3 regions of the Pandoraea faecigallinarum genome follow, and region 2 is predicted to be linked to each of the others. Evidence: predicted binding sites of a transcription regulator. Region 2 holds the regulator's gene; each other region holds the start of a gene.
The links. Region 2 encodes sigma-54, which starts transcription at its own class of promoters, with help from an activator protein. Its sites were predicted from a motif close to TGGCANGNAANCTGCTTT; they were not measured.
Positions count from the first base shown of each region.

Region 1: the regulator sigma-54 is predicted to act here: its motif matches at 4,551-4,568, upstream of prpB (methylisocitrate lyase).
Region 3: the regulator sigma-54 is predicted to act here: its motif matches at 9,495-9,512, upstream of glnA (type I glutamate--ammonia ligase).

Region 1 covers NZ_CP011807.3:3,206,170-3,216,923, forward strand. The annotation lists gene acnD (Fe/S-dependent 2-methylisocitrate dehydratase AcnD) at 1-2,270, opposite strand, end outside; gene prpC (bifunctional 2-methylcitrate synthase/citrate synthase) at 2,395-3,546, opposite strand; gene prpB (methylisocitrate lyase) at 3,573-4,463, opposite strand; gene prpR (propionate catabolism operon regulatory protein PrpR) at 4,869-6,878, shown strand; gene AB870_RS13960 (hypothetical protein) at 6,931-7,092, opposite strand; gene AB870_RS13965 (MetQ/NlpA family ABC transporter substrate-binding protein) at 7,237-8,040, opposite strand; gene AB870_RS26385 (hypothetical protein) at 8,462-9,049, opposite strand; gene AB870_RS13975 (GlxA family transcriptional regulator) at 9,465-10,412, opposite strand; gene AB870_RS13980 (SDR family NAD(P)-dependent oxidoreductase) at 10,694-10,754, shown strand, end outside.
Region 2 covers NZ_CP011807.3:571,223-581,976, forward strand. The annotation lists gene mutM (bifunctional DNA-formamidopyrimidine glycosylase/DNA-(apurinic or apyrimidinic site) lyase) at 1-429, shown strand, start outside; gene mutY (A/G-specific adenine glycosylase) at 530-1,690, shown strand; gene rapZ (RNase adapter RapZ) at 1,825-2,697, opposite strand; gene AB870_RS02625 (PsiF family protein) at 2,868-3,197, opposite strand; gene hprK (HPr(Ser) kinase/phosphatase) at 3,367-4,332, opposite strand; gene AB870_RS02635 (PTS sugar transporter subunit IIA) at 4,412-4,921, opposite strand; gene hpf (ribosome hibernation-promoting factor, HPF/YfiA family) at 5,104-5,460, opposite strand; gene AB870_RS02645 (RNA polymerase factor sigma-54) at 5,602-7,089, opposite strand; gene lptB (LPS export ABC transporter ATP-binding protein) at 7,183-7,986, opposite strand; gene lptA (lipopolysaccharide transport periplasmic protein LptA) at 7,979-8,674, opposite strand; gene lptC (LPS export ABC transporter periplasmic protein LptC) at 8,671-9,348, opposite strand; gene AB870_RS02665 (KdsC family phosphatase) at 9,373-9,927, opposite strand; gene AB870_RS02670 (KpsF/GutQ family sugar-phosphate isomerase) at 9,939-10,754, opposite strand, start outside.
Region 3 covers NZ_CP011807.3:2,063,323-2,074,076, reverse strand. The annotation lists gene AB870_RS09330 (flagellar brake protein) at 1-405, opposite strand, end outside; gene AB870_RS09325 (pentapeptide repeat-containing protein) at 655-3,798, opposite strand; gene rfbD (dTDP-4-dehydrorhamnose reductase) at 3,927-4,808, opposite strand; gene ntrC (nitrogen regulation protein NR(I)) at 4,878-6,455, opposite strand; gene glnL (nitrogen regulation protein NR(II)) at 6,518-7,624, opposite strand; gene glnA (type I glutamate--ammonia ligase) at 7,984-9,399, opposite strand; gene AB870_RS09300 (rhodanese-like domain-containing protein) at 9,881-10,351, shown strand; gene AB870_RS09295 (LysE family translocator) at 10,398-10,754, shown strand, end outside.

The DNA of each region.
Region 1 (10,754 bases), 2.6 Mb from region 2:
CGCACGCCCTTGGCCGCCCAGTCACGCGAGGAGCCCTGACCGTAGTCGGCCCCGGCGATCACGATCAGCGGCTGCTTGCGCGCCATATACGTCTCGATAGCCTCCCACATGCGCGTGATCTTCCCTTCGGGTTCGATGCGCGCGAGCGAGCCGGCCTTGACCTGGCCGTCGACCACGACCATCTCGTTCTTGAGCGTCGGGTTGGCGAACGTGGCGCGCTGTGCCGTGAGGTGGTCGCCACGATGGGTGGCGTACGAGTTGAAGTCCTCTTCCGGCAGGCCCATCTTCGCGAGATATTCGCCCGCCGCGCTGTCCGCCATGATGGCGTTCGACGGCGACAGGTGATCGGTCGTGATGTTGTCGCCGAGCACCGCCAGCGCGCGCATGCCGCGCAGTGTTCGCTCGCCGGCCAGCGCGCCCTCCCAGTACGGAGGACGGCGGATGTACGTGCTCATCTCGCGCCAGGCGTAGAGCGGTTCGGCGCGCTCGCCCTGCTCGACCGACGCGGCAAACATCGGCTCGTACACACGGCGGAACTGCTCCGGCTTGACGCTGCTCGCGATGATCGCGTCGATCTCCTCGTCGCTCGGCCACAGATCGGCAAGCTTCACGGGCCTGCCCTGGGCATCGACACCCAGCACGTCCTTTTCGATATCGAAGCGAATGGTCCCGGCAATCGCATAGGCCACCACCAGCGGCGGCGAGGCGAGGAACGCCTGTTTGGCGTAGGGATGGATGCGGCCGTCGAAGTTGCGGTTGCCCGAGAGGACCGCCGTGGCATACAGGTCGCGTTCGACGACTTCCTTCTGAATCGCCGGATCGAGCGCCCCGGACATGCCATTGCATGACGTGCAGGCGTAAGCGACCACGCCGAAACCGAGCTTCTCGAGTTCCGGCAACAGACCGGCAGCCTCCAGATACAGCGTAACCGCTTTCGAGCCGGGGGCGAGCGAACTCTTGACCCACGGCTTGCGCACGAGGCCCGCGCGATTGGCGTTGCGCGCGAACAGACCCGCGGCGATCATGTTGCGCGGGTTGTTGGTGTTGGTGCAGCTCGTGATCGCAGCGATGATGACCGCGCCGTCCGGCATCCGTCCCGGCTCACTCTCGACCTTGCCGCTGATACCGCGCGCGGCCAGCTCGCTCGTCGGCACGCGCTTGTGCGGATTCGACGGACCGGCGATGTTGCGCACCACGCTCGACAGATCGAACGTGAGCACGCGCTCGTACTGCACCTTCGTCAGGCTGTCGGCCCACAGACCGGTCTGCTTCGCGTACGTCTCGACCAGCGCGACGAGCGCGTCGTCACGGCCGGTGAGCTTGAGATATTTGATCGTCTGAGCGTCGATATAGAACATCGCCGCCGTTGCGCCGAACTCCGGCGCCATGTTCGAGATCGTCGCGCGGTCGCCCAGCGTGAGGTTGGCGGCGCCCTCGCCGTAGAACTCCAGATAGGCCGACACGACCTTTTCCTTACGCAGGAATTCGGTAAGCGCGAGCACGATATCGGTCGCGGTAATGCCCGACTGCGGTCTGCCCGTCAGTTCCACACCGACGATGTCGGGCAGACGCATCCACGACGCGCGGCCCAGCATCACGCTCTCCGCTTCCAGCCCGCCCACGCCGATGGCGATCACGCCCAGCGCATCGACCATCGGCGTATGCGAATCGGTGCCTACCAGCGTATCGGGATAGGCCACGCCTTGCGTCACCTGAATCACCGGGCTCATGCGCTCCAGATTGATCTGGTGCAGGATGCCGTTGCCCGGCGGAATCACGTCGACGTTGCGAAACGCCTTCTTCGTCCAGTTGATGAAGTCGAAACGGTCTTCGTTACGACGATCTTCAATGGCGCGGTTCTTGGCAAATGCATCCGGATCGAAACCGCCGCACTCGACCGCGAGCGAGTGATCGACCACGAGTTGGGTCGGCACCACGGGGTTGACCAGCGCCGGATCGCCGCCTTGCGCCGCAATGGCGTCGCGCAGACCCGCGAGGTCGACCAGCGCCGTCTGGCCGAGAATGTCGTGGCACACCACACGAGCGGGAAACCACGGGAAATCGAGGTCGCGGCGTCGCTCGATCAGCTGCCTGAGCGAGTCGGCGAGCGCCGCCGGTTCGCAGCGGCGCACGAGATTCTCGGCCAGCACGCGCGACGTGTAGGGCAGCGTATCGTACGCGCCCGGGGCAATCGCCTCGACGGCGGCTCGGGCGTCGAAGTAGTCGAGCGACGTCCCGGGCAGGGATTTGCGGTATTCGGTGTTCATCATGTGAGGAAGGTGCCGGCCCGGCCGGTTGCGATGTGAAGACGGCGCGCCGGCATCGGGCGCGAGACGGCAGCAGGTATCGCGCTACTGCCGTCCCGAAGGCTTCCGCCCGGCGCGCAATGCGGACTTAGCGCTTGTCGATCGGCACGAACTGCTGATCTTCCGGACCGGTGTAGTTGGCGCTCGGCCGAATGATCTTGTTGTCGATGCGTTGCTCGATGATGTGCGCGCTCCAGCCCGAGGTGCGCGCGATCACGAACAACGGCGTGAACATGGCCGTGGGCACGCCCATCATGTGATAGCTCACGGCGCTGAACCAGTCGAGGTTCGGGAACATCTTCTTGACGTCCCACATCACCGATTCGAGACGCTCGGCAATGTCGTACATCGCCGTATTCTGCTGCGCCTTCGACAACTCGCGCGCGACTTCCTTGATGACCTTGTTGCGCGGATCGCTCACGGTGTAGACCGGGTGGCCGAAGCCGATGATGACTTCCTTGTTCTCGACACGCTTGCGAATATCCGCTTCGGCTTCGTCCGGCGAGTTGTAGCGCTTCTGCACTTCGAACGCCACTTCGTTCGCGCCGCCGTGCTTCGGGCCGCGCAGCGCACCGATGGCGCCCGTGATGGCCGAATGGATGTCCGACCCGGTACCGGCGATCACGCGCGCGGTGAAGGTCGAGGCGTTGAATTCGTGCTCGGCGTAGAGAATCAGCGAAGTGTGCATCGCGCGCACCCACTGGTCCGACGGCTTCTCGCCGTGCAGCAGGTGCAGGAAGTGGCCCCCGATGCTGTCGTCGTCCGTCTCCACGTCGATGCGAACGCCGTTCTGGCTGTAGTGATACCAGTACAGCAGCATGGAACCGAGGCTCGCCATCAGCCGGTCGGCGATGTCGCGCGCTCCCGGGATGTTGTGGTCGTCCTTCTCCGGAAGCACGGTGCCGAGCACCGACACGCCCGTGCGCATGACGTCCATCGGATGCGCGGCGGCGGGCACGGCTTCGAGGGCGTCCTTCACGGCAGCCGGCAGGCCACGCAGCGACTTGAGTTTGGCCTTGTAGCCGCGCAGTTCGGCAGCCGTCGGCAACTTGCCGTAGACCAGCAGATACGCGATCTCTTCGAATTCGGAAGCCTGCGCCAGATCCAGAATGTCGTAGCCGCGATAGTGCAGATCGTTACCCGAACGGCCCACGGTACACAGCGCGGTATTGCCCGCGGTGACACCCGACAGGGCGACGGATTTTTTCGGCTTGAAGCCGGTGGCGGTCGTCTCGCTCATGCTCTTTCCTCCAGGATCAGGGTTCGTTATTTCTGTTGCGCGAACAGGGCGTCGAGCTTCTGTTCGTACGCGTGGTAACCGATGCTCTCATAGAGTTCGGCGCGTGTTTGCATCGTGTCGAGCACGGCCTTTTGCGTGCCGTCGCGACGAATCGTGTGATAGACGTTTTCCGCCGCCTTGTTCATGGCACGGAAGGCGGACAGCGGATACAGCACCAGCCCGACCTGCGCGCTTCTGAGTTCTTCCACGGTGAAGAGCGGCGTCGAGCCGAACTCTGTAATGTTGGCGAGCACGGGGACCTTCACGGCATCGGAAAACTGGCGGTACATCGGCAGTTCCGTCATCGCTTCCGGGAAGATCATGTCCGCACCGGCTTCGACGCAGGCGCAGGCGCGGTCGATGGCGGCCTGAAGCCCTTCGACGGCCAGCGCATCGGTGCGCGCCATGATGACGAAGTTCTCGTCGGTGCGTGCATCCACCGCGGCCTTGATCCGGTCGACCATCTCCTGCTGCGTCACGATGGCCTTGCCCGGACGATGGCCGCAACGCTTCGCACCGACCTGATCTTCGATATGCATCGCGCCCGCGCCGAACTTGATGAGCGACTGCACGGTGCGCGCAATGTTGAAGGCCGACGGGCCGAAGCCGGTGTCGACGTCCACCAGCAGCGGCAGGTCGCATACGTCGGTGATGCGGCGCACATCGGTGAGCACGTCGTCGAGGGTCGAGATGCCCAGATCGGGCAAGCCGAGCGAGCCCGCCGCGACGCCGCCCCCGGACAGATAGATCGCCTTGAAACCGGCCGCCTTGGCGAGCAAGGCGTGGTTGGCGTTGATCGCACCGACAACCTGCAACGGTTGCTCGGTCTTGACGGCCTCGCGGAAGGCGGCGCCGGCCGAACGAATGGTTTGCGTCACTTGAGTCCCTCGGTCGTGTTTGGCGAGACGTGCGGTCCGATGCCGCCGCGTCGCGCGTGGGTTGCGTAGGTGGAGTGCGGGTATGCATTAGCAATGGCCGTGCCAATGATATCGATGCAGACGTGGGCGTTGCGTCGCCACGCCGGTAATGCCTTCATTTGTCGAAGGAAATTCTTCGCTGGCGCGACGTGTACGTCAAGGTCAAGGCCCGGCAATGGCATGGGGTCCGTACTCAATCTGTTTCATTTTGAAACGAAAAATGAAACAAATCATCGCAACATGCTACGATGCAACCTAATTTGCCCGCCCCACCCGCCCGATATGCCGAATTCGTCCCCCGCCGATTTACCGCCCCGATCCGCCGGCGCACCGGCCGGTGGGCCGCGCCCGGGAGCCACGCCCGCCATGCGAAAGCCGGTGATCTGGGCCGTCGGCATCAGCAAGCTCGGGGAACTGTATCGCGACATCGTGCCCGATTACGCCACGCAGGCCGAGGTGCATATCGTCGACAAGGGCTATGAGGCGGTGATCGAGGCGCTCGAACGACTGCCCGCGGGAAGCGTCGACGGCATCGTCGCGGGCGGATCCAACGGCGACTTCCTGCGTGAGCGTCTCGCGCTGCCCGTTGTGCTGGTCAAGGTGACGGGCTCGGACGTCATGCATGCGTTGGCGCGGGCGCGCCGCGCGTTGCCTGCGTCGTCTCCCGACTCGCGGATCGCGCTGGTGTCCTACGCACGCCCGGCGCCGGAGTTCGAGCGCTTCAAGAGCGCTTTTCATATCGACATCGCGCAACACACTTACGTCGATGCACAGAACGCCGAAGATCTGGTACTGCGGCTGCGCGACGAAGGCATGGAAGTGATTGTGGGTCCTGGTCTCGTTACGCAACTGACCGAGCGCGCCGGCCTGACGGGCATCTTCCTGTACTCGCAGGGCTCCGTGCGCGCCGCGTTCGATACGGCGCTGGAAGTCGCGCGTCTCGGGCGTATCGAAGCCCAGCGGCGCGAACGTCTGGACACCGTGCTGCGCCACTTGCACGAGGGCGTGGCGGCCGTCGATCTGAACGGACGCATCGAAGCGATCAACGCGTCGATGGCCGGGATTCTGGGCGTCACGGCAGTCGACGCGCTCGGGCGCCCTCTCGATGCCATCGCCCCGCCCCTCGATATGGCGCGCACGCTGGAGAGCGCGAGCGCGGAACTCGAAGCCATTGTGTCGATGGCTGGAAAAACCTGGGTCATCAACCGTATTCCGCTACTGGATCAGGGAACGCTGACCGGTGCGCTGGTCACGTGTCAGGACTCGCAGGCATTTGCCCGCGTGGATCGTTCGCTGCGCTCGCGGCACCGTCCGCGGCATCTCGTGGCGCGCTACCGCCTCGACGACCTGATCGGCGACTCGGCAGCCATGACGCAAGTGCGCGCGCTGGCACGCCGTTATGCGCAGACGGATTCGACGGTGCTCGTGCACGGCGAAAGCGGGACGGGCAAGGAATTGCTTGCCCAGGGCATTCACAACGCCAGCCGCCGACGCGACTATCCGTTCGTCGCGATCAATTGCGCGGCATTTCCGGAAACGCTGCTGGAAAGCGAATTGTTCGGGTACGAGGACGGCGCATTCTCCGGCGCCCGGCGCGGCGGCAAGGCCGGTCTTTTCGAGACGGCGCACAACGGCACCATCTTTCTGGATGAAATCGGTGAGATGCCGATGCCACTGCAAACACGTCTGCTGCGCGTATTGCAGGAGCGTGAAGTCCTGCGCCTCGGCGCCAACGAACCCGTGCCGTGCGACGTGCGTGTCATCGCCGCCACGCACCGCGATCTTCGTGCGCAAGTCGGCGCAGGGCTGTTCCGCGAAGACCTCTACTACCGGCTCAACATCCTGCGCATGGTGCTCCCGCCGTTGCGCGAGCGCATGGACGACCTGCCTCGACTCACGCCGCTGTTTCTCGAACGTGCTCTCGCCCGCGCGGGCGCGCGCATGAGCGTCGACGCGTTGCAGGCGTCGCTATTGCCGCTGCTGGCCACCTATCGCTGGCCGGGAAACGTCCGGGAACTGGAGAATCTGCTCGAGCGCATCGCCGTCGTGTGCGCCGACGTGGTCGACGCCCGGGAAATCAGCCGGGCGCGCCTGATCGAAATCGCCCCGGAACTGGGTACGGCGACGGACGCCGCCCAGGATGTTTCAAAAACGAACGCAGGACGGAAAATCGGCACGCCGACAATGGTCGCCCCGAGCGAGGAAGTACACGCCACCCGCGGCGCGCCGCTCACAGGACGCGAGCGGCGCGCCGCCGAGGAACTCGCACGCATTCACGCGACGCTGGCGGCCTGCGGCGGTGACCGCAACGCCGCGTGTGAAGCGCTCGGCATCAGCCGCTCGACCCTGTGGCGCAAGCTTCGCACCGGCATTTGACCCGCCACGCCGGTAACTGCCCGCGCCTGCCTGCCGAGCCGGCCGGTGCGGTTCAGTGCTGGTGACGGATGCGATCCCACATCTCGTGCCAGTCGAGCCGCCGGTGCCCGGACGGTTCGTCGTGGTGCGTCACCCAGAAATGATCGACGAGCATGCCGATGGCGAAACCGAGGAGCAGCGCCACCGGCATCATCGAAACGTTCATCATGGACATGGCGGCCTCCCGTCGATGGAATGACACTTCCATTCTAGTCAAACGCTTTCATGCCAGCGCAGCAATCGCCCAGGCACGCCGGCATGAAAAAACCGGGGTCGAAACCCCGGTTTTTTCATGCGCGGCACACCGCAAACCCCATGCTTACCATGTGGCGATCAGCGCCCCCTTGAACTGGGTGTCGATGAATTGCTTCACTTCGTCGGAGTGGTAGGCGTCGACCAGTTGCTTGACCCACGGCTTGTTCAGGTCTTGCGTGCGCACGGCGATCAGGTTGGCGTACGGCCCCTTCAGATCTTCGATGGCGATGGCGTCGCGCTTGGGCACCAGACCCGCCTGTGCAGCGAAGTTGGTGTTAATCGACGCGGCATCCAGATCGGGCAAGGCGCGCGGCAATTGCGCGGCTTCCAGTTCGCGGATCTTCAGTTTCTTCGGGTTCTCGGCGATGTCGAGCGGCGTGGCGTTCTTGCCTTCCAGACCGGACTTGAGCTTGATCAGGCCTTCCTTCTGAAGCAGCAGCAGCGCACGGTTGCCGTTCGACGGATCGTTCTGGATACCGACCTGCGCGCCGTTGGGCAGGTCCTTGAGCGACTTGTACTTCTTTGAGTAGAAGCCCAGCGGCGATACGTAAGTCAGGCCCGCCGTCGTGATCTTGTAGCCGCGGTCCTTGACCTGGCTGTCGAGGAACGGCTTGTGCTGGAAGCCGTTGGCATCCAGATCGCCGGCGTCGAGCGCGGCGTTCGGCTGTGCGTAGTCACTGAACTCGACGATCTTGATGAACAGGCCGCGCTTCTCGGCAACCTTCTTCACGACTTCGAAGATCTGCGCGTCCGAGCCGGCCATCGTGCCGACCTTCAGGGGCTTGTCGGCGGTCTGAGCCGAAGCGCCGAGGGAGGCGAGCGCAAACGTGGCGCCGAGGAACGCGTTGATCAGTTGACGGGACAGCATGTGCGAATTCTCCTTGTGCTTATGGATTGCGGCGCCTGTTGGGCGCCTGTGCGAGTGAGCGCGAACCTGATGGGTCCGCCCGGGTCGCCCGCACAGCCCAATGCGCGCGACCGGAATCCGGATGCTGCCACAAACGCGGGTTTACGCGAAATACATAATCGGCATTTTCATATCCCCCATTCGTTTCGATAGGCTGGGCAAATCATAAAAAAACGCCCCTTCGGATCACCAAAGGGGCGCCCTTCGCCGGGAGAACAGCCTGATCACGGGCCGGGGGGGTGGCACGGCCGACGGCGATGCCGTCAGCCGGTCGCGTCAGGAACCGACGAATAACCTGAGATGCGTTACGTTATCGAGGTGCCGAGGGCCAGTCCCTGCACGCGCTGTGCCGAACGCGTGCAGGCGCCCGCCCTCTCCAGGCTCAGGGACAAGGCTCCTCGCCCGCCTGGCCGTTCATGTTGCATCCGCTGCCCCCGCCCGCGCCGAGGGCGCCGGGACCACCGAATGCCGCCAATCCATTGCCGCCGGCCGCGCCGCCGATGCCGCGCCCGCCCGGGCCGCCCACGCCGACACCACCACCACCACCACCACCGCTACTCGCGCCAACGCCGCCTCCGCCGCCGGTACCACCACCGCCGCCACCGCCGCCACCACCACCGCCACCACCACCGCCGCCGCCACCGCCGCCACCACCACCGCCGCCGCCACCAGGGCCACCGCCATGGCCGCCGCAGCCGCAGCCGCCTGCGCCACCGATACCACCGATACCACCGATACCACCGATACCACCGATACCACCGATGCCGCCAACGCCGACACCGCCTCCCGGTCCACTGGGGCCGCCGAAGGCACCCAGGCCACCGAGGCCGCCGCCACCGCCGAAGCCGATGCCGCCGCCACCGCCGCGCCCGCCACCGCCACCACCGGCGGCATATGACGCATTGATCGAAATGCCGCACAGCATTGCCGTTGCGGCCACCGCTACCAACGTCGCCTTGAACCCGTTCATGGTCCCCTCCCCGCGCACGCGCACACACTCACTTCGGAACACGCCGAACCCCGCCAGAAGGTCGGGCGTTACGGCGAAAGCGCATTCGCAGTAAACGCGGGCAATAACTGCCCCGCCCGTGCGTCGATGCACAGGAGTCCCTGGCCAACAGCCTGCGGAGAATCCGGGTTGGCGCTTCGCCATACACGATTCACGTACGCGAATTCCGTGCCAGACGACTCAACCCTTTGATTTAAAAAGAATTAATAACTCAACTTGCGAGACATCGGGGGATGGCCTGCCAAAAATGTATCGTTCATGAAACGCTTACATCGCCCGCCCGCCGGAAACGACGTTCGTCCGTGCGGACGACGTCGTCATGAGCGCCGGCGGAGTCCCGCATGAGCATCGCCTCATCGCCCTCATTGCCGGCCGACTAGGCGCGCATCCGCTCACGTGCTTCGCGCAACAAGGCCTGCGGCGGCTTGCCGAGGGTGCGCACAAAAGCCCGCCGCATGCGCTCTTCGTCGCCGAAACCGGTCACGTCCGCCACCCGCGCAATCGACGCCTCGCCGGCTTCGAGCAACGCCTGCGCCGCTTCCAGCCGCAATTTCTCGATGGCCTTGGCGGGCGTGAGGCCAGTCTGCAACGTGAACTCGCGGCTGAAGTGCCGGGCGCTCCAATGCACTTGCGCAGCCAGTTGTTCGACCGACAACGGCTCGCGCAAATGCTCGCGCGCATACGCCAGTGCGGCGCGCACGCGGTCCGAGCTTGGTTCGAGCGTGGAGAGTGTGGAGAACTGCGATTGACCGCCGGTGCGGCGGTAGTGCACCACGAGCAGTCGTGACGTCTCGCGGGCGATCTCGCTGCCGTAGTCGGCTTCGACCAGCGCGAGTGCCAGATCGATTCCGGCCGTCATGCCGGCGGAAGTCCAGATGCTGCCGTCGTTGACGTAAATCCGGTCCTCTTCCACGACGACGTCCGGATGCTGCTGCCGGAGCGCGCTCGCCTGCCCCCAGTGCGTGGTCGCGCGCCGTCCCTCCAGCAAACCGGCGTCGGCCAGCACGAAGGCCCCCGAGCAAATACTGCCGATGCGGCGCACGTTCGGCGCAAAGCGTTTGAGCGCGTCGACGAGATCGGGCTCGGTCGGCACGACGTACGTAGCGCCCGCTACCAGCATCGTGTCGTAATGACGCCGGCCAATGGTTTCCGTCGCCACGGAAATCCCCGCCGAATCCTTCACAAGCCCGCCTTCCACCGAAACGGTCAGCACTTCGTAAAGTGGCGTATCCCGCCCGAAATTCGCGATCTCGAACACCGACATCGCAGCGAGCGAAATCATCTGAAAGCCCGGATAGACCACCAATGCAACACGTTTCGTCATGACTGAAAGAAGGCACCAGGGCCATAGCGGAAGGAGCGGCCGATGTGTCGATTGTAATGAACGACACGCGCCGACGTCGGACACGCTTGTCCTAAAAAGTGGTTTTATTGTCATTTGAGACATCGACAATCCGTACCAAACTCCGTGGCATTGGACGGCGCGAACGACACCCTTCACGACCGGCCAACGACTCCCGCCTCCGCGTCGAACCGCGTGACGGGCAACGCACGAGGCGCCCGAACCGCGCGCAAGCGCAACATTGCACAGGAACTGAAACTGCCATGACCCAACATCCCTCAACGCCCCTGGGCACCGCCCTCATCACCGGCGCCTCTTCCGGCA
Region 2 (10,754 bases):
AGCCTCGGAGTCGAACCGCTGACGGACGACTTCGACGCCGCGTGGCTTTACGCCGGCACGCGCGGGCGCACCGTCTCCATCAAGCAGGCATTGCTCGCAGGCAACATCGTCGTGGGGGTGGGCAACATCTACGCGTCGGAAAGCCTTTTTCGCGCCGGCATTCATCCACGCATGGCGGCGGGAAAACTGTCGCGGCCGCGCGCCGGGAAGTTGGCGCAGGCCGTCAAGGTTGTGCTTGCCGCGGCCATCGAAAAGGGCGGAAGCACGTTGCGCGACTTCGTTGGCAGCGATGGCCGGAGCGGCTATTTCCAGCAGGAGTATTTCGTCTACGATCGCGCCGGTCAGCCGTGCCGGGTGTGCGGCACGACGATCCGGCAGATCGTGCAGGGACAACGGTCCACTTTTTTCTGTCCGCATTGCCAGAAATGACCGTCAGACATTACGCAGACGTCCACGGCAGGTTGCGTTCCCGGCCGATGGCCTCATCTGCAACCGGCAGGACGCTGCAAACGAAGCCCCCCAAAACGCTATGAAAGCATCTTCCAACGACACGACGAGCGGCGCGCTCGCGCACACGTTCGCCGAGCGGCTGATCGCCTGGCAGGCCGAGCACGGGCGTCACGACCTGCCGTGGCAGAACACGCGCGACGCTTATCGCATCTGGCTGTCCGAGATCATGTTGCAGCAAACGCAGGTCGCCACGGTGATTCCCTACTACGGGCGATTCCTGGAGCGCTTTCCCGACGTCGCGGCGCTCGCACGCGCGCCGCAGGACGATGTCATGGCGCTCTGGAGCGGCCTCGGCTACTACTCGCGTGCCCGCAATTTACACCGGTGCGCACAGGTCGTCGTCGCCGAGCATGGCGGGCGCTTTCCCGCCGACCCCGAAACCCTCGCGACGCTGCCCGGCATCGGCCGGTCGACCGCCGCGGCCATTGCCGCCTTCGCCTACGACGCGCACGCCGCCATTCTCGACGGCAACGTCAAGCGAGTGCTGGCGCGTGTGTTCGGCATCGAAGGATTCCCGGGCGCGCCGAAGGTCGAGCGCGAGATGTGGGCGTTGGCGGAGTCGCTGCTGCCGCAGCGCGATTTGCCCGCTTACACGCAGGGGATGATGGATCTGGGCGCGACGCTATGCGGGCGCGGCAAGCCGCGTTGCGGCGAATGCCCATTCGACGGCGATTGCGTCGCCCATGCGACGGGACGCGAGCGAACGTTGCCCACGTCCAAACCGAAGAAAACCCAGCCCGAGCGATATGTCGACGTTCTGGTGATTCGCGCCGGGGAACGCGTGCTGTTCGAGCGCCGGCCTGACAGCGGCATCTGGGGCGGCCTGTGGAGCCTGCCCGAACTCACGCCGCCAACCGATGCGCGCGACCCGGACGATGCGTTGCTGCGGGCGCGCCTGACGGAGCATGCCGCGGCGCTGGGCGCGAAGCTCGGTGCGGTGCAGTCGGTACTGCCGCTGCATGGCCTCACGCACGTCTTCACGCACTTCAAACTGCACTTGCGCCCGTGGCTGGTGACGCTGTCGCTCACCGGGGCGCCGACGTCCGCGAACGACGACAACCACGCGTGGCTGGATGGGGCGGGTGTGGCGGCGGCGGGCTTACCGTCGCCGATCCGGAAGATCGCCGACGCCCTGTCGCTTCATCCCTCGGGCACGGCTCAACTGTCGTTGCCGACCTGACGGGGACGAACGCATACCGTCGATCCGATGGGGCGACCCGATGGGAGGAGTCCGACGGAGCCGAACCGGCGCAGCCAACCTGACGCAAGCCCAACGGCAGTCGCGATGCGCACGGGCCTGCTCGCCCGTCAGGGTCACGGTGTCTCGGCAGGCGCCAGTTCGCGATGGCGCACGAGCACGGCGGCCTCGTTGCGAAAGCGCGCGCCCAGCGTCTCGGAGATGAACACCGAGCGGTGCTGCCCGCCGGTGCAGCCGATGGCGACCGTCAGATAACTGCGGTTATCGCGCATGTAGCTCGGCAGCCACTTCTGCAAGTAGGCGCCGATGTCGTTGATCATCTCGTCGACCTCGGGAATTGCCGACAGAAAATCGATCACCGGCTGATCGCGCCCGGTAAGCGGGCGCAACTGCACGTCGTAATACGGATTGGGCAGGGAGCGGACGTCGAACACCAGATCGGCGTCCAGCGGCACGCCGTGTTTGAAGCCGAACGACTCGAACATCAGCGTGAGTCCCGTCTGGTCGTGCTGAACGAACTCGCGAATCCAGCGTCGCAGCGCACTCGCGCGCAAGTTGCTGGTGTCGATCTGGTGACCGAGTTCGGTCACGCTACTGAGCATCTCGCGCTCTTTTTCGATGGCTTCCACGAGCGAGCCGGTCGCCGAGAGGATATCGTCGCCGGTCACGGAGAGCGGATGGCGGCGGCGTGTCTCGGAAAAACGTTGCACCAGTGTCTGCGTGGTGGCGTTCAGGAAAAGCACGCGAACGTCATGGCCAAAACGGCGCAGGCCGCCAATGATCGGCGGCAATTCGGCGAGCGAGCCGCCGCTGCGCGCGTCGATGGCGACCGCGAGGCGTGTGTAATTTTGCGTGCCGAGGTAGACGGCGAGTTCAGGCAGAAAGCGCGACGGCAGATTGTCGACGCAGTAGTATCCCGCATCCTCGAGGACGTTCAGAGCGAGCGATTTGCCCGATCCGGAGACGCCGGTAATCAGTACGATCTTCATGACATTTCCCGAATACAACCATCATGGTAAGCGATTGTGTCGTACGGGTGTCGAACGGCAAGAAACGGGAATGTTCAGCGCGTATTCGCCGCATTTGCGCGAAATCACGGGCTTCAAACGAAAACGGCGCCCAAAAAGGGCGCCGTCGTGTGAATGCCGCGAGAGTGGCCTCAGGCAGCGGGCTGGTTCGACAGACACTGCTTCATGAATGCCTTGCGGTCGTCTCCCTTCTTGCCGGAGGCTTGCGTGTTGCAGGTCTTCATCTTTTCCTGCTGCGTCTGCTTGGCCGCGGGGGCGCCGCCTGCCGACAGGCATTGCTTCATGAACGCCTTGCGGTCGTCGCCCTTCTTGCCGGCCGCTTGCGCGTTGCAAGCCTTCATCTTGTCCTGTTGCGAGTTGGTTGCCTTGGGCGCGGATGCCGGTGCGGCGGCCGTCTGGGCAAACACGGGCGATGCGAGCAGCGGGGATACCAGGAGCAATGCAGCAAGTGCTTTTTTCATGATCGTCTCTCCATAAGGTCGTCACGCACGGGCACGGGGTGGACCGCGTAGCGATTACAACATGATAGAAAACGCGCCGCAATCGGGCGGCGTTGACAGAAAAACGCAAAACTTGCGGTATACCCGGAGGGTTCGGGCGCTACGGACCGTCGCACGGCCCGGTGGTGTTTCAGAGCAGCTTGCCCTGCATGCCGTCCGGATCCTGCATGGCCTGACGCTGGCGTTCCATGAAGTCCTTGAGCGTATCGATGCCGCGCAACTGCAAGATCGTGTTGCGCACGGCGGCCTCCACCAGCACGGCCAAATTTCGCCCGGCTGCCACTTGCAGAATCACCTTGTTGATGGGCAGCCCCAGCACGTCCACCGTCTGCGCTTCGAGCGGCAAACGCTGGAATTCGCCGTCGGGACGGCGCACCAGTTGCACGATGAGCTTGAGCTTCATCTTCCGGCGGACCGCGGTTTCACCGAAGATGGTCTTGATGTCGAGCAGGCCCAGGCCGCGCACTTCCAGCAGGTTTTGCAGCAACGGCGGGCAGCGGCCTTCGACGAAATCGGGACCCAGACGCACGAAATCGACCGCATCGTCGGCGACCAGTCCGTGTCCACGGCTGATGAGTTCGAGGCCGAGTTCGCTCTTGCCCAGCCCGGAATCGCCGGTCAGCAATACGCCCATGCCCAGAATGTCGATGAAAACGCCGTGCATCGTGCAGCGCGGCGCGAACACGCGCGAGATATACAGGCGCAGGCTGTCGATGACGGATGCCGTCGACATCGGTGTGGTGAACAGCGGGGTCGAGGAGCGGGTACAGCGCAACACCAGGTCGGGCGGCGCTTCGAGGCCGTCGGCGACCACGAGGAAGGGCGGTTCCAGCGCGATGACTTCGCCCATGTGGCGCTTGCGGTTTTCGTCCGTGAGACGCTGGTAGTAACGCAGTTCCGCTTCGCCGAGGACCTGAATCCGGTTCGGGTGGATGAGGTTCAGGTGGCCCACGAGGTCGGCACTGGACGTGGCGGTCGCCACGCTCTCGGGCGTAAAGCCGCGTTCCCACCCCTCGTGGCCAGTGAGCCACGACAGACGCAGCGTTGCGGCGTTGTCGTCGAAAATGCTTTGCGCGTTGATGCCGGTCAGTTCCACCGCGTCGCCTCGTTCGGTTGGATGTGAGAGCTACAGGTTCGTCTATGTTCGCGGTGACTCGTGCCGGATGGCGGCCGCATCAGGGCTGCCAGTTCTCGAGTGCGATGGAAATATCCCTGGCGCTGGGCGCGTTGACCAGCGTCTCGCGCATGGTGCGATCCGAGAGCAGCTGCGCAATTTCGGAAAGGATCTCGAGATGTTGCTGTGTGGCCTGTTCGGGCACCAGCAGGAAAAACAGCAGGGAAACCGGCTGGCCGTCGGGCGCTTCGAAGGGAATCGCCTCTGCGAGACGAATGAATGCCGCCATCGGGTGCTTCAGGCCCTTGATGCGGCCGTGCGGAATCGCCACCCCTTCGCCGAGCCCGGTCGAACCCAGACGCTCGCGTGCGAACAGGTTGTCGGTGACCGTAGCGCGGGCAAGCGCGGCTTTGTTCTCGAAGAGAAGGCCGGCTTGCTCGAAGACGCGCTTCTTGCTGGTGACGGACAGTCCAAGCAGGATGTTGGACTCAGGTAAGAGTTTGAATAAACGGTTCATCTTGTAATGCGGGCGAACGCCTGGTCGCCCTCCAACCCCCGATTGACCTCGCATTATAGACCACCCGCCGCCGTGCTCGCGGCGAGCCACGGAACCGGGCCGAGCCATACAAAAGGGGCCGTTCAACGGCCCCGCGGTGGGTGATGCCAGACTTACGAAAGACGGATCTGCACTCGGGTGGTTCCTTACGGCTTTTCGTCAGTGTCTGTCATTGCGACTACCACGCCGGAACAGCGTTATTGCAGCGGTTCCGCCTCGGGAGGAGGCTGGTGGTGCTTGATGGCCTCGCGACCGTGATCCTGAACCTTGTCCTTGTACTGCATTACCTTGCGGTCGAGCATGTCGATCAGCTTGTCGATGGCGGCATACATATTCTCGTCACACTTCTCGACGAAAATCTCCTTGCCCTTGAGATTGACCGTGACGCTCGCGTTCTGGCGTCCCGCTTTCTCCTTGGACTTGTCGACAGAAAGAATCACCTCGACGCTGATGACCTGATCGAAATGGCGCAACACGCGTTCGAGCTTGTTGACGACATATTCTTTCAGTGATGCGGTGACTTCGAGATGATGTCCACTGATCTGAAGATTCATAGCTGCTCTCCTTGCTGAAATGCCGAAGTGCAGGCAGTGTCGACGCTGACGCTGGCCGGCATGAGCGCGAGCCATTGACGTGACGCAATGTCGCACTGCGGCGTAATGCCCCAGCGGCCAACATGGCGCACCAGGACTGTCCTACAAAGATTTGCGCAAGTTCACTGCGGGAATTCGCATGGCCTCGCGGTATTTCGCGACCGTTCGCCGCGCCACCACAAAACCTTGCTCTGCCAGCAGTTCCGCGATTCGGCTATCGGAAAGGGGGCTCTGCGGGTCTTCTGCTCCTATGAGTTGCTTGATGAGTGCGCGGATAGCGGTCGATGACGCAGCGCCTCCGGCTTCCGTTGCCACGTGCGATCCGAAGAAGTACTTAAGCTCGAAGGTCCCAAATGGAGTGAGCATGTACTTACTCGTCGTCACCCGTGAAATCGTGGATTCATGTAAACCCAGCGTATCAGCAATCTCGCGTAAAACCAAGGGCCGCATGCCGATTTCGCCATGCGTGAAGAAGTTCTTTTGACGCTCGACAATGGCCTGCGCCACGCGCAGGATCGTATCGAAGCGTTGCTGGATGTTCTTGATAAGCCAGCGCGCTTCCTGCAACTGCTGTTGGAGGTTGCCCGTACCGGGATCGTTCCGGTTGTTTCGCAGGATCCGCGCGTACATTTCGTTGATGCGCAGACGCGGCATGACCTCCGGATTGAGCTCGGCCGTCCAGCCGCTGCCTTGTTTGCGCACGAGTACGTCGGGCACAACGTAGTCGGCCTGCGGCGCACCGTAAGCGGCCCCCGGGAACGGATCGAGCGAACGAATGAGCTGATGGGCGGCGCGCAGGCTGTCTTCGCTCACGCCCAGCAGGCGGCGCAGCCGGGTGTAGTCGCGCGCGGCGAGCAATTCCAGGTGATCGGTGACGATGCGAAGCGATAGGGTGCGCACGTTGCTTGCCGGCAGCCGCTGGAGTTGCAGACGCAGGCATTCGGCGGGGCTGCGCGCACCCACGCCCGCCGGGTCGAAACTTTGCAGCAGTGCCAGCGCGGCGTTGATCTCTTCGGTCTCGAGCGCCAGTTCCTCGGGCATTTCCGCCTGAATCTCGTCGAGCAGCGAGCCGAGATAGCCGTCTTCGTCGAGCGATTCGATCAGGAATTCGACCAGTGCGCGATCGCGCGGCCCCGCCTTGGTCAGGCGCAGCTGGGCCAGCAGGTGTTCACGCAGGTTGGGGTGATCGACGTGGAGTTGCGGGCGCGCATTGTCGTCGTCGTCCGACGCACTTCCCGAGCGGGCAAAGTCGTTCAGGCTCCAGTCGCTGCCGTTGTCCTGCGCGCTGTCGTCGAAGCGGGCTTCGCCGTCGAGTTCGCGGGTTTCGTCGCGGCCGTTGGCCGGCTCGGCGCTGTCGTTCGAGCTGCTCGACGGCGTGGTCCGCTCGCTGCGCAGCGACCCGTCGGTGCCGACACGTACCGAACCCGCGAGCCAATCGTCCTCGCGTTCGAGCATCGGGTTCTGCGTGAGGGCGTGCTCGACTTCCTGTTGAAGTTCGAGCGTCGACAGTTGCAACAACCGGATCGATTGCTGCAACTGCGGCGTGAGGGTCAGGTGCTGCGAGGTGCGGAGTTGAAGAGTCGGTTTCATAGCGGTCTCGCCTTCATTGTAGAGGCTTTGTCACGCCAACGGAACCGGCCTGGCCTCCTATCGGAGGCAGGGTTTACATGCGAAAAATTTGCTTTACATCCGGAAATTTTCGCCCAGATACACGCGGCGGACGCTTTCGTCGGCAACGATCTGGTCGGGCGTGCCGGCAGCGAGTACCGAGCCTTCGCTGATGATGTACGCATGGTCGCAGATGCCAAGCGTCTCGCGCACGTTGTGGTCGGTAATCAGGACACCGATGCCACGGTCCTTCAGGAAGCGCACGATCCGCTGGATTTCCAGCACGGCGATCGGGTCCACGCCCGCGAACGGTTCGTCGAGCAAAATAAAACGCGGCTGCGTGGCCAGCGCACGGGCGATCTCCACGCGACGACGCTCGCCGCCCGATAGCGACATGGCCGGATTCTCGCGCAGATGGCTGACCTGAAGCTCGTCGAGCAGCGATTCGATGCGGCGCTCGATCTCGTCGCGCTTGAGCGGCTTGCCTTGCGCATCCACCTGCAATTCGAGTACGGCGCGGATGTTGTCCTCGACCGTGAGCTTGCGGAACACCGACGCTTCCTGCGGCAGATACGACACGCCCATGCGAGCGCGCTCGTGAATCGGCAGCTCGCTGATGAGGTTGCCGTCGAGCTGGATCTCGCCGTCGTCGGCGGGCACGAGCCCCACGATCATGTAGAACGACGTCGTCTTGCCCGCGCCGTTCGGCCCGAGCAGTCCCACGACCTCGCCGCTTTTCACGTCGAGCGAGACATCCTTGACGACGGTGCGTGCGCCGTACTGCTTCTTGAGCGAGCGCACCACGAGCGCGCTCGGCTTGCCCGACGGGCCGGCGCCCGGATGGGCGGTCGAGGGGTTGCTGTTGGCAGAATTACTCACGCGGATTCCCGATGTTCTTGGAAGGCGACAGCGGCGGCAGATCCCCCTTGGGCGCCGCGGCCGGCTTGCTTGCGCCGGGCGGCGTGCCTTGCGTGCCGGTCGCGTTGCGCGGGGCCAGCGTGGCACGCACGCGGCCGTTCGGATTGTTGGGGTTGACCTGGTCCGGGCCGCTGTTGGCCGTGTAGACCTCATTGTAAGTGTCGTACGTGATGACGCTGCCATGAATCTCGTCGAGCACCTTCGTCCCGCCGGCCAGACGCTTGAGCGTGGCCTGCGTGGTGAGCGTGGCGACTTCGGTCTTGCCGTTGTAATAGATCGTCTGGCCCCAGCCGTCGATGTACTCGTCGAGACCGTCGCGCTTCTGGCGCATATAGGCGAGCGGGCCGCCCGGCTTGTAATACGCCGTGGCGTACTGGTAGCCCTCCGGATCCTGGGTCACTTCGACGCGATCGGCCTTGAGGAGAATCGTCCCCTTGGTCATCGTCACGTTGCCGGTGAAGATGTTGACCTGCTTGAGGTCGTCGTAGCTCATGTGATCCGACTCGATATTGAGCGGCTTGTCACGGTCGGCGCGTTCGGCGTGGGCGAGCGGCGAGGCCAGCGCGCCGAGCATGGCAAAGGCGGCCGCCAGCGCGCGCAGGGCACGCAGCGATAGGGATGCGGGTCGCAGGTGAAGGCGATCGGTCATGGGGTCTTGGAGCCCTGTTTGGTCGGAGGTGGCGCGCTCGGCGCGGTGGGCGCACCGGACTGGCCGGGCGGCGGCGGACGGTTTCCGCCCAGCTCCGCCGGCTGGATCGTGCCGTGGACATTGCCGAGCAATTGTACGGCGCGCGAGATGTTATTGAAAATCATGCCGTCGCCGTACATCACGGAGGCGCCGCGAAAGAGCTGCACCGGCTTTTCCGTGCGGACGATGTCTTCGTTCACGAGCACCTGGAAATGCTCCGAGAGCGCGCGCATTTCCGGATCGCGAGGCCCGGGCTGACGCACCACGACAGCATCGTCGTACAGATCGACGACCGACATGTCGGCGTTAAGCGTGCCGCGCTTGCTCGTCGCGGTCACTTCCGGCTGATCCGGCGTGAACGCGCGCACGGCGGGCATCGTCATGGCCGTTGTCTGATCGTCCTCGAAATGCGTCATGTGAACGGAGTTGACGCGGTACTGCGTCGTGCCGTTCGGCGACAACATGGAAATCACCATGTCGTCCGCATAGTAGTCGGGGATGTGTTGCTTCACGTACGGCGCGCGATCGGCGTCCGAGGGCAGCGTGCGTTGCACGAGCCAGTACGTGCCTGCCGCCAGACCCGCGAGCACGACGATGGCGATCAGCGAAGCCGGAGACACGCGTTGAATGGCCATAAGTGGATCGGCTCCCTCGGTGCGTCAGGCGAGCGCTTCGGCGAGCAGGGCGTCGTAACGACCCTGTGCGCGCAGCACGAAGTCGCACATCTCGCGCACAGCCCCTTCGCCGCCGCGCGTGCTCGCAATCCAGTGGCAACGCGCCTTGACTTCGGCGTGTGCGTTGGCCGGGCACGCCGCGAACCCCACGCGCGTGAGCACCGGCAGATCGGGCCAGTCGTCGCCGATATGGCCGCAGACGTCGGCCGTCGCGGACACCTTGGCGCACAGGTCTTCGAACGCGGCACGCTTGTCCTGTACGCCCTGATAGACGTGCGCCACGCGCAGGTCGGCGGCGCGTCTGGCGACGATGTCGGACTGACGTCCGGTAATGATCGCGGTGACGATGCCCGCTTCGGCGAGCAGCTTCAGGCCATGGCCGTCGAGCGAATCGAAGGTCTTGATGACTTCGCCTGCCGGGCCGTAGCGCAGACCGCCGTCGGTCAGCACGCCGTCGACATCGAACACCATCACACGCAGGCGCGCTGCGCGCGCAGTGGCGGCGGCAGCGTCGAAGAGGGTATTGCCGGGATGACTCATGGACAGGAAACTCACACGACCTTGGCGGCGAACAGGTCGTGGACGTTCAGCGCACCGACGAGGCGGTCGTTCTCGGTCACGAGCAGTTGCGTGATGCCGAAGCGCTCCATCAGTTCGGCGGCCTCGGCGGCAAGGTGGTCGGGGCCGATCGTGCGCGGGCCGGCCTTCATGACGTCGGCGAGCTTGAGCGAAGTGAAATCGAGCGTTCGCTTGAACAAACGGCGCAGATCGCCGTCGGTAAAGATACCCACGACGCGGTCGTCGGCGTCCACGATGGCGGTCATGCCGAGTCCCTTGGCGGTCATCTCGATGAGGGCTTCGGAGAGGCTGGCATTGCTGTTCACGCGCGGAATCGCGTCGCCCGTGCGCATCACGTCGCGAACGAAGGTCAGCAGACGTCGGCCGAGTGCGCCGCCCGGGTGCGAGCGGGCGAAGTCTTCGGCACCGAAGCCGCGGGCGTCGAGCAGGGTCACGGCGAGCGCATCGCCGAGTGCGAGCGCGGCCGTGGTGCTGGCCGTCGGAGCAAGACCCAGCGGGCAGGCTTCCTTTTCGACGTGCGCGTCGAGGTGCACGTCGGACAGGCGGCCCAGACTGGACGCGGCATTGCCGGTCATGGCGATGAGTTTGGCGCCGATGCGCTTGATCATCGGCAGGATACTCACCAGTTCGCCGGTTTCGCCGGAGTTCGACAGGGCGACGACGACGTCGTCGGCGGTGATCATGCCCAGATCGCCGTGGCTGGCTTCCGCCGGGTGGACGAAGAAGGCGGGCGTGCCGGTGCTGGCGAACGTGGCGGCAAGCTTGCGGCCGATGTGGCCGGACTTGCC
Region 3 (10,754 bases), 1.5 Mb from region 2:
GTTAGGCGCACGCCCGATCAGTCTGGCGCGCACGCGCGCCGTCTGCGCATCAGGCGCGACGCGCACCTGGAGCCACGCGCCAATCGGTAGCGGAACGGGCAAACCATGTAGATAGACCGTCGACGTGCCTGTGCCGGACGACGCCCCCGAACCCGCAGAATTTGCCGCCTCCGTGCGGCCGGCAGCCTCGCCTGTGGTCGCGGCCTCGGGCAGTGGCCGATGCGGCGCAAACATGGTGAAGAGCCAATCGAGATCGGCTTCGGATGGCAATCGCTCACCCGCCGCGAGCAACGGTGTGCCGTCCGCGTCGAACAAAGGCCAGGAAAGTGGAGCATGTGCGTCAAGCTCGCGGCGATTGACCGCCACGAACCCCGGATAGCCTGACGCAATACAGGTCGAGTGCATGATGCCTGGTCGGGTACGAAACCCCTGAGAGTCTGGGAACAAGGCTTTGGCCTTCCCCGCATTCCGGCCCGTAGGATCGCATCTTTGGGCGACCCTCTACGCGCCGGCATCCGCGGCCAAAACCTCACAAATGTCGCCAACTTGCAGCAATGTCACGCGCCCGCCGACAGGAAGCGTCACCCCGTGGAGGCAACGCATTGCGCGTACGTATTTTTACCACGAAAGCACTGTGATTCCGATCACGGAATATCAGGCAAACCGGCCCTCATTTCGTCGCTCATTCCGGTTTCGAACATTTTGCCGCGCGCCTGCTTCACCGCCGCGGCCGTTGCCCCCTGCGTTTGCCCCTTTCGTCTCATCCGTTCCTCCGCTCAGGCCCGTTGCGGATTCGGCGTCGCCTGAAGCCGGCGCGCAGTTCGCCACGGCCCGACGCGTCACGTCCGGGGGAAGTGGAAAACGGACGGCCCAGAACCACGGCAAGGTGTGACGACACGCCATGGCCAACCCCGGCAACTCACGAATGTCCGCGCACGTCAGCCACTCGCTCAACGATTGCGCCAGTTGGCGTGACGAACTTAGGTCGTTCGACAGGCACGCGCGCAATGTCGCCGCTTGCGGTAACCGGCGCCATAACGCGTCGCCCATTGTCGTCTCGTTGAGCATCGCCAGCGCGTAGCGGCGACACGCGAGGCGCATGCTCTCCAGCGTCTCGCCCCGCGCGCGCGCCGGCTCCGTGGACAAATACCACTCCGGCTGCGTTGCCAGCCATGCGAATCCCGCCACTAGCGAAACCAGTCGCACCCGGCGCGCCGCCGCGCGGTTCAACGGTGCATCGGCCGACGTTGCCAGGACCGGTAACTCACGAAAAATCTCTTCGATGTCGGCGTGCGCCGCGATTCGCAGTCTCGCATGCTCGGCCGATGCCGGCTCGCCGACCAGCGTCGCCATCCGGTCGGCGAGACTGAGCGAGGTCTGCGACGTGTGCGTTGCGTGCGGCAAGTTCGATGAAGGCGACAGGTGTGACAGGTGTGACGGGTGTGACGGGTGTGACGGGTGTGACGGGTGCGATGGGTGCGATGGGTGCGATGGGTGCGATGGGTGCGATGGGTGCGATGGTGATGGCGACGGCAATGAAGAGAACGATCGCGACAAGCCCGGCGACGGTGCCGCGCCCGCAGTGCCCATCTCGCCTGGCGCACGCCACGTACCGAGACAGGCAGCACTCGCCCTGCTCTGCGCCTCCTCTCCGAGCCAACGTCCAACGAGCCGGACAAATGCTTCGAGCGAACACTCGATCGGCCAGATGTTGGCGAGGCACCCAAACCCGCGCAGCAAGCCTTGAAGATTCCGCATTGTCCCTGGCACGAAATCGTCGGGCGACGCCGCGTCGCGAACCACCACGCGCGCGCCAACCCACCGCCAGCCGGGCAATGGATCATGCGCAAACGCCACACCCCCGTCCTTCACCCGCCCGGCCGCCAACGATCCCAACGCCCCCGCAAACAACGCTCTCGGCAAGCGAGCCGCGACTTCACCATCGGCGCGAATCAGTACGAGAAACGCCGGGTCGAATGCGTTGATGCCGTCAGCCGATAGCGCTACAGGCACCTGCTGCGGAAGCGCTTCGAACCACGCCGCACGTAGCGCTTCGGCGCGTGCCTCGCCAACACCGCTCCCGCCAGCCGCGACCTCTCTCTCCCAATAAAGGATTTGGGTCATCGCGCCAGCGAGCGGCCAGACCGTCGTCGGCGATGGCGAGGTACATCGCCGGTGCAACGCGCTCATCAGCGCGGGTAACGCCCATTGCGCTTGCTCGCACGAGAGCCGCTCATCCGTAAGCGCTCCCAATCGATGCGCTACCCATTGCGCATGTAGCGCGGCAAACGCCGTGTGCGCGCCGAGCCCGCCCTGCTCGTCCATCGTTCCGTGCGTGGCGAGCACGCGACCCAGCCAGTCGCTACGTTGCACATGCTCGGGGAGTCGATGCAGCGACGGAGCCGTTTCATGTCCGCTTGCCGCGCAGCCGGACCGACGCGAAAGCGCCGACAGCAGTTGCAGGAAAATGCTCGCACGCGCCGCTGGCTGATCGACGGGAAACGTCATCCACGATTGCACGACGGCATCGAGCTCGGCGGGAGGCAACCCGCGCAACCGGGCATCGTCGAGTCGAAGACGGGCATCGTGCCACTGCGATCCGCGAAGGTCGCAACCCGGCCCAATGGCGATGCGCTTGAGACTCGCTCCGGAAAATCGCGCGCCGCGCATGTCGCACGCTTCGAAGTACGCGCCATTGAGGATGGCTCCGCGCGCGTCCCAGCCGAGCAGATCGCATTCGCGGAATTCGGCACTTCGCAAATCGGCCCCCGCGGCTCTCCCGTTGCCCATCGCGACCGACGTCCACCGCGAACGCTTCGCCTTGACACCGACGAGCGACACTCCGCTAGCGCTGCTGTCCGTCATGTGTGCGCCATGCAACTGCGCCCGATGGAATGCCGCGCCGTCGGCACGTACCTTGGCGAACACTACGCCCTCGCAGCGTGCCTCGCTCAGGTCCGCACCACTCATGACCGTCTGCGCAAACGACGCACGGCGAAGATCGGCCTCCACCATGCGGGCTGCGCTCAGGTCGGTCGCGCGAAAACCGATATCGCGCATGTCCGCGCCCTCGAAATTGGCGTTCACGTGATTCGCGAACTCGAATCGCGCTCGGCGCAGCGACGCGTCGCACCACAGCGCGCCGTTGAACAGTCCGCCGCCGAACTGCGCGCCGGGCGCCCGAATGCCGCGAAGATCGGCACCGGCGAGCGAGAGATCGGGCAGCACGGCGTCGCGCAAATTCGACAATGTCAACGCCGCGCTCAGGAGCCGGGCCGGCCACTCGCGCATCGGCAAATGGGCAAACGCGGCCACGTTGAGCCAGGCCCGCTCCGTGGCGGGAAACCAGTGCCATTGGCTGGCGAGCGAGGCGGCGTCGCGGCTTGCCGAACACCACGTCACCATATCGCGTGCCAGGTCCGCCGCGCGGGCATCGCGCCGCAGATGCGAAAATCTTGTGCCCCACACCTGTTCGAGCGCGGCGCGATCGAAGCGCAATTCACCCCGGGATGCCTCTTCCGCCCCACACAGGCGTTCGGGAGCAGGACACCGGCGACCGGTCGCCTGCGCAAGCGCGTGAGTCAGCCATACCACCTGGAGCAGAATCTCGCGTCGCTCGTCGGCATCGGCGCGCAAGATCGCGTGACGCAGCGCCGGGGGAGGCGCCGCGCTGCAGGCCATCAGATCGGAAGAAGCCGCGCCGCCAAGGCCGCCCGTTCGCACGCGTGCATCGGGATCCGGCGCCCACGCACTGGCCGGGGTCTGCCCATCGAATGAAACCGTGTGTTGAAACGGCATGATGTATCGCTCCTCGGCACGCGTCTGTGCGCATGCGCAAAAAGCCACCATGTTGCCGAAAGACGCGGGAATTGCGGGCTGAGGAATTTCCGATTTAGCCGCATCCCCGGAACGAGACGGTCGTCGCCTCAGGCGAGACAGAGATTGAGCGCGTCACGCCAGTCGGGCGCACGCAAGCCGAACCGACGCGCGAGCTTGCCGTTGTCGAGCACCGAGTACGCGGGCCGCTTGGCAGGCAGCGGATAGGCGGACGTCGGAATCGCCACAACGTTCGGGCGCTTCGCCGGCACTGTCAGATCGAGGATGGCTTCGGTGAAGCCGTGCCAGGTCGTCTGTCCCGCAGCTGTCATGTGATACAGGCCGCCGTGCTCGCGCCAGAAATCGGCGTCGACGCCCGTCTCGGTCAGCCCCCGTGCCAGCACTTGCGACGTCAGCTCGGCAATCGTGCGGCACCACGTTGGTGCGCCATGCTGATCCGCCACGATGCGCAGTTCGTCGCGCTCGCGGGCCAGTCGCTGTACGGTCAAGAGGAAGTTTGCGCCGCGCGTGCCGTACACCCAACTGGTTCGCAGCACCAGATGGTTTGCGCCGCTCGCGGCAATCGCCGCCTCGCCCGCCAGCTTGGTGCGGCCGTAGGCGTTTTGCGGATTGGTGGGTTCGTCTTCACGGTACGGCGTTGCGGAAGTGCCGTCGAAAACGTAGTCCGTGGAGTAATGCACGACAAGGGCACCCAGACGGCGGGCCTCTTCGGCCATGATGCCGGGCACCACCGCGTTGACCTGATACGCGGCCGCTTCGTCCGTCTCGGCGCGGTCGACGGCCGTGTAAGCGGCCGGATTGACGATCAGGTCGGGCGCAAAGTCGCGCAAGGTCTTCGCGACGCTGTCGGTATCGAGCAGATCCATTTCGTTTCGCCCGGGGGCATGCACGTCGCCCATGCCTTGCAGGCAACGTGCCAACTCCCAGCCGACCTGTCCGGTAGCGCCCGTCAACAGGATACGTCTTGCCATGTTACGGCTCCCTTGTCGCGATGTGAGGAAACAAAGGAGCCTACCCCGTTTTGCTTCAGGATTCCAGTTTCAGGATTCCAGTCCGAGCTCCTGGATCTTTCGCGTGATGGTGTTACGACCGATGCCCAGACGGCTCGCCGCTTCGACCTTGCGCCCCCGGGTAAAGTCGAGCGCTTCGTTGATCAGCGCGGTTTCGAAGCGACGCGTCAGCTGATCCATCACATCCGGCGACGCCGAACGCAGCAGCCGGGCGACTTCGCGACGCAAGATCGGCTCCCAACTCTCGGCGCCCGGCATGCCAGACACTCCGGCCGTCTCGCCAGGGCCGACAGCGCCCGTTGCCATCACGTTGCCGCCGCCTGCGACAGGCGCCGACGATCCGTTGCCGGCGCTGCCGTATCCGGCATGACCGCCGCCGGACGTCGGCACCGCCGCGCCGCCCGCCGCCGTCCCCGGATAAGCGCTTTGCGCCGACGACGCCCCCGGCATCGGCGCCGTTGTCTGAAACTCCGGCGGCAGATCCTTGATTTCCACAGTCTGCGCAGGCGCCATGACCGTCAGCCAGTTGCTGAGGTTTTCCAATTGGCGCACGTTGCCCGGGAACGGAAAACGCGTCAGATGCGCGAGCGCGGCTTCGCTGATCCGCTTCGTCTCGACACCCAGTTCGCGTGCGCTCTTTTGAAGGAAGTGACGCACCAGCAGCGGAATGTCCTCGCTGCGCTCGCGCAACGAAGGCAGACGCAGGCGAATCACGTTCAGTCGGTGATACAGATCCTCGCGAAACAGCCCCTGACGCACACGGTCTTCGAGATTCTGGTGCGTGGCCGCGATCACGCGAACGTTCGCCTTGATCGGACTGTGCCCGCCGACCCGGTAGTAATTGCCGTCCGAGAGCACGCGCAGCAGACGGGTTTGCAAATCCAGCGGCATATCGCCGATTTCGTCGAGAAACAACGTGCCGCTTTCGGCCTGCTCGAAGCGTCCGCGACGCGTCGCCTGCGCGCCCGTGAATGCCCCGCGCTCGTGGCCGAACAGTTCGGACTCCAGCAAGTCTTTCGGGATTGCCGCCGTATTGAGCGCAATGAATGGACCCGACGCGCGCGGCGAGTGACGGTGCAGCGCACGCGCGACCAGTTCCTTGCCCGAGCCCGACTCGCCGGTGATGAGCACCGTCGCGCTCGAATGCGACAGACGGCCGATGGCGCGAAAAACGTCCTGCATCGCGCTCGCCTGCCCGAGAATTTCGGGCTCTTCGGTGATGCGCTCGTCATCCGTGGCTTCACGAAGGCTTTCTTCGACGGCACGCAGAATCAGTTCGACGGCACGATCCACGTCGAACGGCTTGGCAAGGTATTCGAACGCTCCGCCCTGAAAAGCCGCCACGGCACTGTCGAGATCCGAGAACGCGGTCATGATGATGACCGGCAATCCGGGATGCCGTTGCTTGGCGGTTTGCAACAGTTCGAGTCCGGAGCCGCCCGCCATGCGGATGTCCGAGACAAGCACCTGCGGCGAGTCGTGTTCGAGCGCCGCGCTGGCTTCGCGCGGGCCGGTGAAACTGCGCACCGGCAGGTTGGCTCGCGAGAGTGCCTTTTCCAGCACCCATCGAATCGATTGGTCGTCGTCTACTATCCAGATCGGCTTCATTGTTCACCGTGTAACGTCTATGCCCGGCCGCACGTGTTACGGCCGACGGCGTGAGGGCCGCATCAGCCCAGGGGCAGCAGGATCCGAAAATCCGTCCGTCCGGGCCGGCTTTCGCATTCGATGAGACCGTCGTGACGCTGTATGAACGACTGCGCCAGTGTGAGTCCCAGACCGCTCCCTCCCTCGCGCCCGGAGACGAGCGGATAGAAGATGCGGTCGCGAATGTCGGCAGGAATGCCGGGCCCGTTGTCGATCACATGCAATTCCAATGCCAGCTTGTGCAAGCGCTTGGCAATCGTGATCTTTCGCGCCACCCGTGTACGCAATACGATACGGGCGTCGCCACGCGCGATCTGCTCGCGCAGGGCTTCGGCGCCGTTGCGCACGATATTGAGCAGCGCCTGAATGAGTTGCTCTTTGTCGCCACGAAAGTCGGGCAGACTCACGTCGTAGTCCCGCTCGATCGACAAGCCCTGCGGGAATTCGGCGAGCACCACCGAACGCACGCGCTCGCACACTTCGTGGATATTCACATCCGTGGCGATATACGGATGGCGGTGCGGCTCCAGCAGGCGGTCGACGAGCGTCTGAAGTCTGTCGGACTCCTTGATGATGACCTGGGTGTACTCGCGCAACTCACGCTGATCGAGCTCGAACTCCAGCAACTGCGCGGCACCGCGAATCCCGCCGAGCGGGTTCTTGATTTCGTGCGCCAGATTGCGAATGAGCTGCTTGTTCATCAACGCCTGATCGATGATCCGCTCTTCGCGTTCGTTCTTCAGTTTCTGTTCGTTCTCGATCAGTTCGACGATCACGAAATCGGGGGCCGCTTCCGGTGCCGCCACGATGGCATGCGTATGCAGGGGCTCCTGCGCAGTGCGCTCAAGCACCAAATCGAGGCGCGTCGTCTGAAAGTGATTGGCGATGAGCTCCGTCATCGTAGACGACAGCACTTCACCGTTCGTGAACACGTCGTTCCATGTCATCTGCGAGAGCGAGCGGCGCGACAGCGCGAGCAGCGCCTCGGCGGCCGGATTGGCGAAGACGACACGCAACGTATGTTTCTCCAGGACCAACAGCACCGTCGGCAATGCCTCCAGTCCCGGAAGAATCCCGGTTGCGGCAAGCTTCGCCTCCCATGGATCGACGCTCGCATGCCACGCAGACACGTGAGCGGGCGCCCCGGCCGTGCCGCCGGAATGCGCGCCGTCCACAGGATCCGCCGCCTGGGCGGCGCCGGTCGTCAAATCGGTGGGAGAAGAATTGTCGGCGGCGGCCTGCGCGGCTCGCTTCGTCTGCCCCTTCTCACCAGCGCGGACACTTTTCATCTAGGTTCGAGGCGATAAGTTCATGGCATGCGTTGCGGCAGCCATGAGGGAAAAACAGAAAGCCAAACGGGAATGCCCTTGCGCCGAACGCGACGGATAAAAAAGGGGGACGGCCGCGGCCATCCCCCCGTGCGTGTCGAGCATGACGGTCGGCCGCTGGCGTTCCGTCATGCCGGCGCATTCCCTGCGCAGCGCTTCGATTACAGCGAGTAGTACATTTCGAACTCGAGCGGGTGCGTGGTCATTGCCACACGGCGCGCTTCGTCCGTCTTGAGTGCGATGTACGAATCGAGCATGCCGTCGGTGAACACGCCGCCGCGGGTCAGGAACTCGCGGTCTTCGTTCAGGTACTCCAGCGCCTGTTCGAGGCTTGCGCACACGGTCGGGATCTTTGCATCCTCTTCCGGCGGCAGGTCATACAGGTTTTTGTCGGCGGCTTCGCCCGGGTGAATCTTGTTCTGCACGCCATCCAGACCGGCCATCAGCATGGCCGAGAAAGCCAGGTACGGGTTGGCCATCGGGTCCGGGAAACGCGCCTCGATGCGGCGGCCCTTCGGGTTGGCAACGTACGGAATACGGATCGAGGCCGAACGGTTACGGGCCGAGTAGGCCAGCTTCACCGGCGCTTCGAAGTGCGGCACGAGACGCTTGTACGAGTTCGTCGACGGGTTCACGATCGCGTTCAGGGCGCGGGCGTGCTTGATGATCCCGCCGATGTAGTACAGCGCGAATTCCGACAGACCGCCGTAGCCATTACCGGCGAACAGGTTCTGACCATCCTTCCAGATCGATTGGTGGATGTGCATGCCCGAGCCGTTGTCGCCGACGATCGGCTTCGGCATGAACGTGGCCGTCTTGCCGTAGCTATGCGCGACGTTGTGCACGACGTACTTCAGGATCTGCGTCCAGTCGGCGCGCTCGACCAGCGTCGAGAACTTCGTGCCGATTTCGTTCTGGCCCTGGCCCGCGACTTCGTGGTGGTGCACTTCGACCGGCACGCCCAGTTGTTCGAGCAACAGGCACATTTCCGAGCGCATGTCCTGGAACGTGTCGACCGGTGCGACCGGGAAGTAACCGCCCTTCGTGCCCGGACGGTGGCCGGTGTTGCCGCCTTCGAAGTCCTTCGACGACGACCACGGCGCTTCTTCCGAATTGATCTTCACGAACGTGCCCGACATGTCCGTATTCCACTGGACCGAGTCGAAAATGAAGAACTCCGGCTCCGGACCGAAGAAGGCGGTGTCGCCCAGGCCCGTGCTCTTCAGATAGGCTTCGGCGCGCTTGGCGATGGAGCGCGGATCGCGGTCGTAACCCTTGCCGTCGGCCGGTTCGATCACGTCGCAGGTCAGCACCAGCGTGCTTTCTTCGTAGAACGGATCGATATAGGCGGTGTTGGCGTCCGGCACCAGCAGCATGTCCGAGGCTTCGATGCCCTTCCAGCCGGCAATCGACGAACCGTCGAAAGCGTGGCCGCTTTCGAACTTGTCAGCGTCGAAGTGCGACACGGGCACCGAGACGTGCTGCTCCTTGCCGCGCGTGTCCGTAAAGCGGAAGTCGACGAACTTGACGTCTTCTTCCTTAACCAGGTTCATCACATCTGCCACAGATTTGCTCATGCTATCTCCCGAAAGATTCAATCTGGCGCTGCCGGCGCTCATCGCCCGCGTCGCCGCACCCTCTTAACGAACTCCGTGTTCGGATTCGCCGTTGACAAGCAGGAAGCGTGCCAACGCCCAATTCGCCTGTTGCCGCTCGTCGCCGCCCACTGATTTCTAAGGAAATAATCGATGCTGGTGCGCCCAACCCCGAATTCCCGCTGGCGGGCGTCGATTCTCCATTTCGGTGCGTAGCGCACCAAAATGTCACAAATTTGGAGCACTTTCGAATTATGCACTGTTTAGGTGCATTTGTTCGGGGATTCCGATCCGAAGTTGTGCGCCCGTCTGCACCGTCATAATGCGCCATCGACACAACCGTGCGCCGGAATCGGAAAATATTCGGGCAATGCCCAAAGCGCCACCCTTCACGAAACGTGCTTCTCGCGTTTGCCGCACGCTAGAATGAAGGATCACCATCGACCAACGAGATCACAGCAATATGACAACGAGCGCAAAAGCCATTCTCGACCGAGCCATGCAACGTCGTGCCACGGGGCAACTCGCCTACGCAGGCGCGGTCACCCCGGAAGAAGCGCTGGAACTGTTGACGGCGGACGACAGCGTCCGGCTGATCGACGTGCGCACGCGCGCCGAACTCGATTGGGTCGGTCGCCCGCAAGTGCCGGACCGTCAGTACGCACACGTCGAGTGGGTGCGCTACCCGGGTGGCGTACCCAACGAACATTTCCTCGAACAGCTCACCTCGCACACGCCGGACAAGAACACCCCGCTGCTGTTCCTGTGCCGCAGCGCCGCCCGCTCGAAGGCGGCCGCAAAGGTCGCCTATGAAGCGGGCTTCGTCCAGTCGTTCGACATTCTCGAAGGCTTTGAAGGCGACAAGGACGGTAAAGGCCATCGCAAGAACGTGAGCGGCTGGTGCTTCCGCGGGCTGCCATGGCTGGGTGCCTGAGTCTTTTCGGACAACACTGATCGTCATCGACGCGAGGAGACGCACGATGGACTGGACGCACTTGCTGACTTTTGCGCTCGCGTTGTTCGTGGGCGCAGGCACTCCCGGGCCGGGAATCGCGGCGATCGTCGCGCGCGTGCTCGGGCGCGGCACACAGGGCGCCATCGCCTTTAGCGCCGGCGTGGCGATCGGCGACGTCGTGTGGCTCACACTTGCCGTGCTCGGTGTCGCCGCACTGGCGCATACGTTCTCGGGCGTGTTCCTCGCCATCAAGTACGCGGGGGCTGCCTATCTTCTTTATCTCGCCTGGAAGATGTGGCACGCCCCGGCCATTGCGCCGACCGAACCCATGGCGGCGGCGCCGCGCGAGAAAACGTGGCGACTGTTTCTTGGCGGCTTGTCG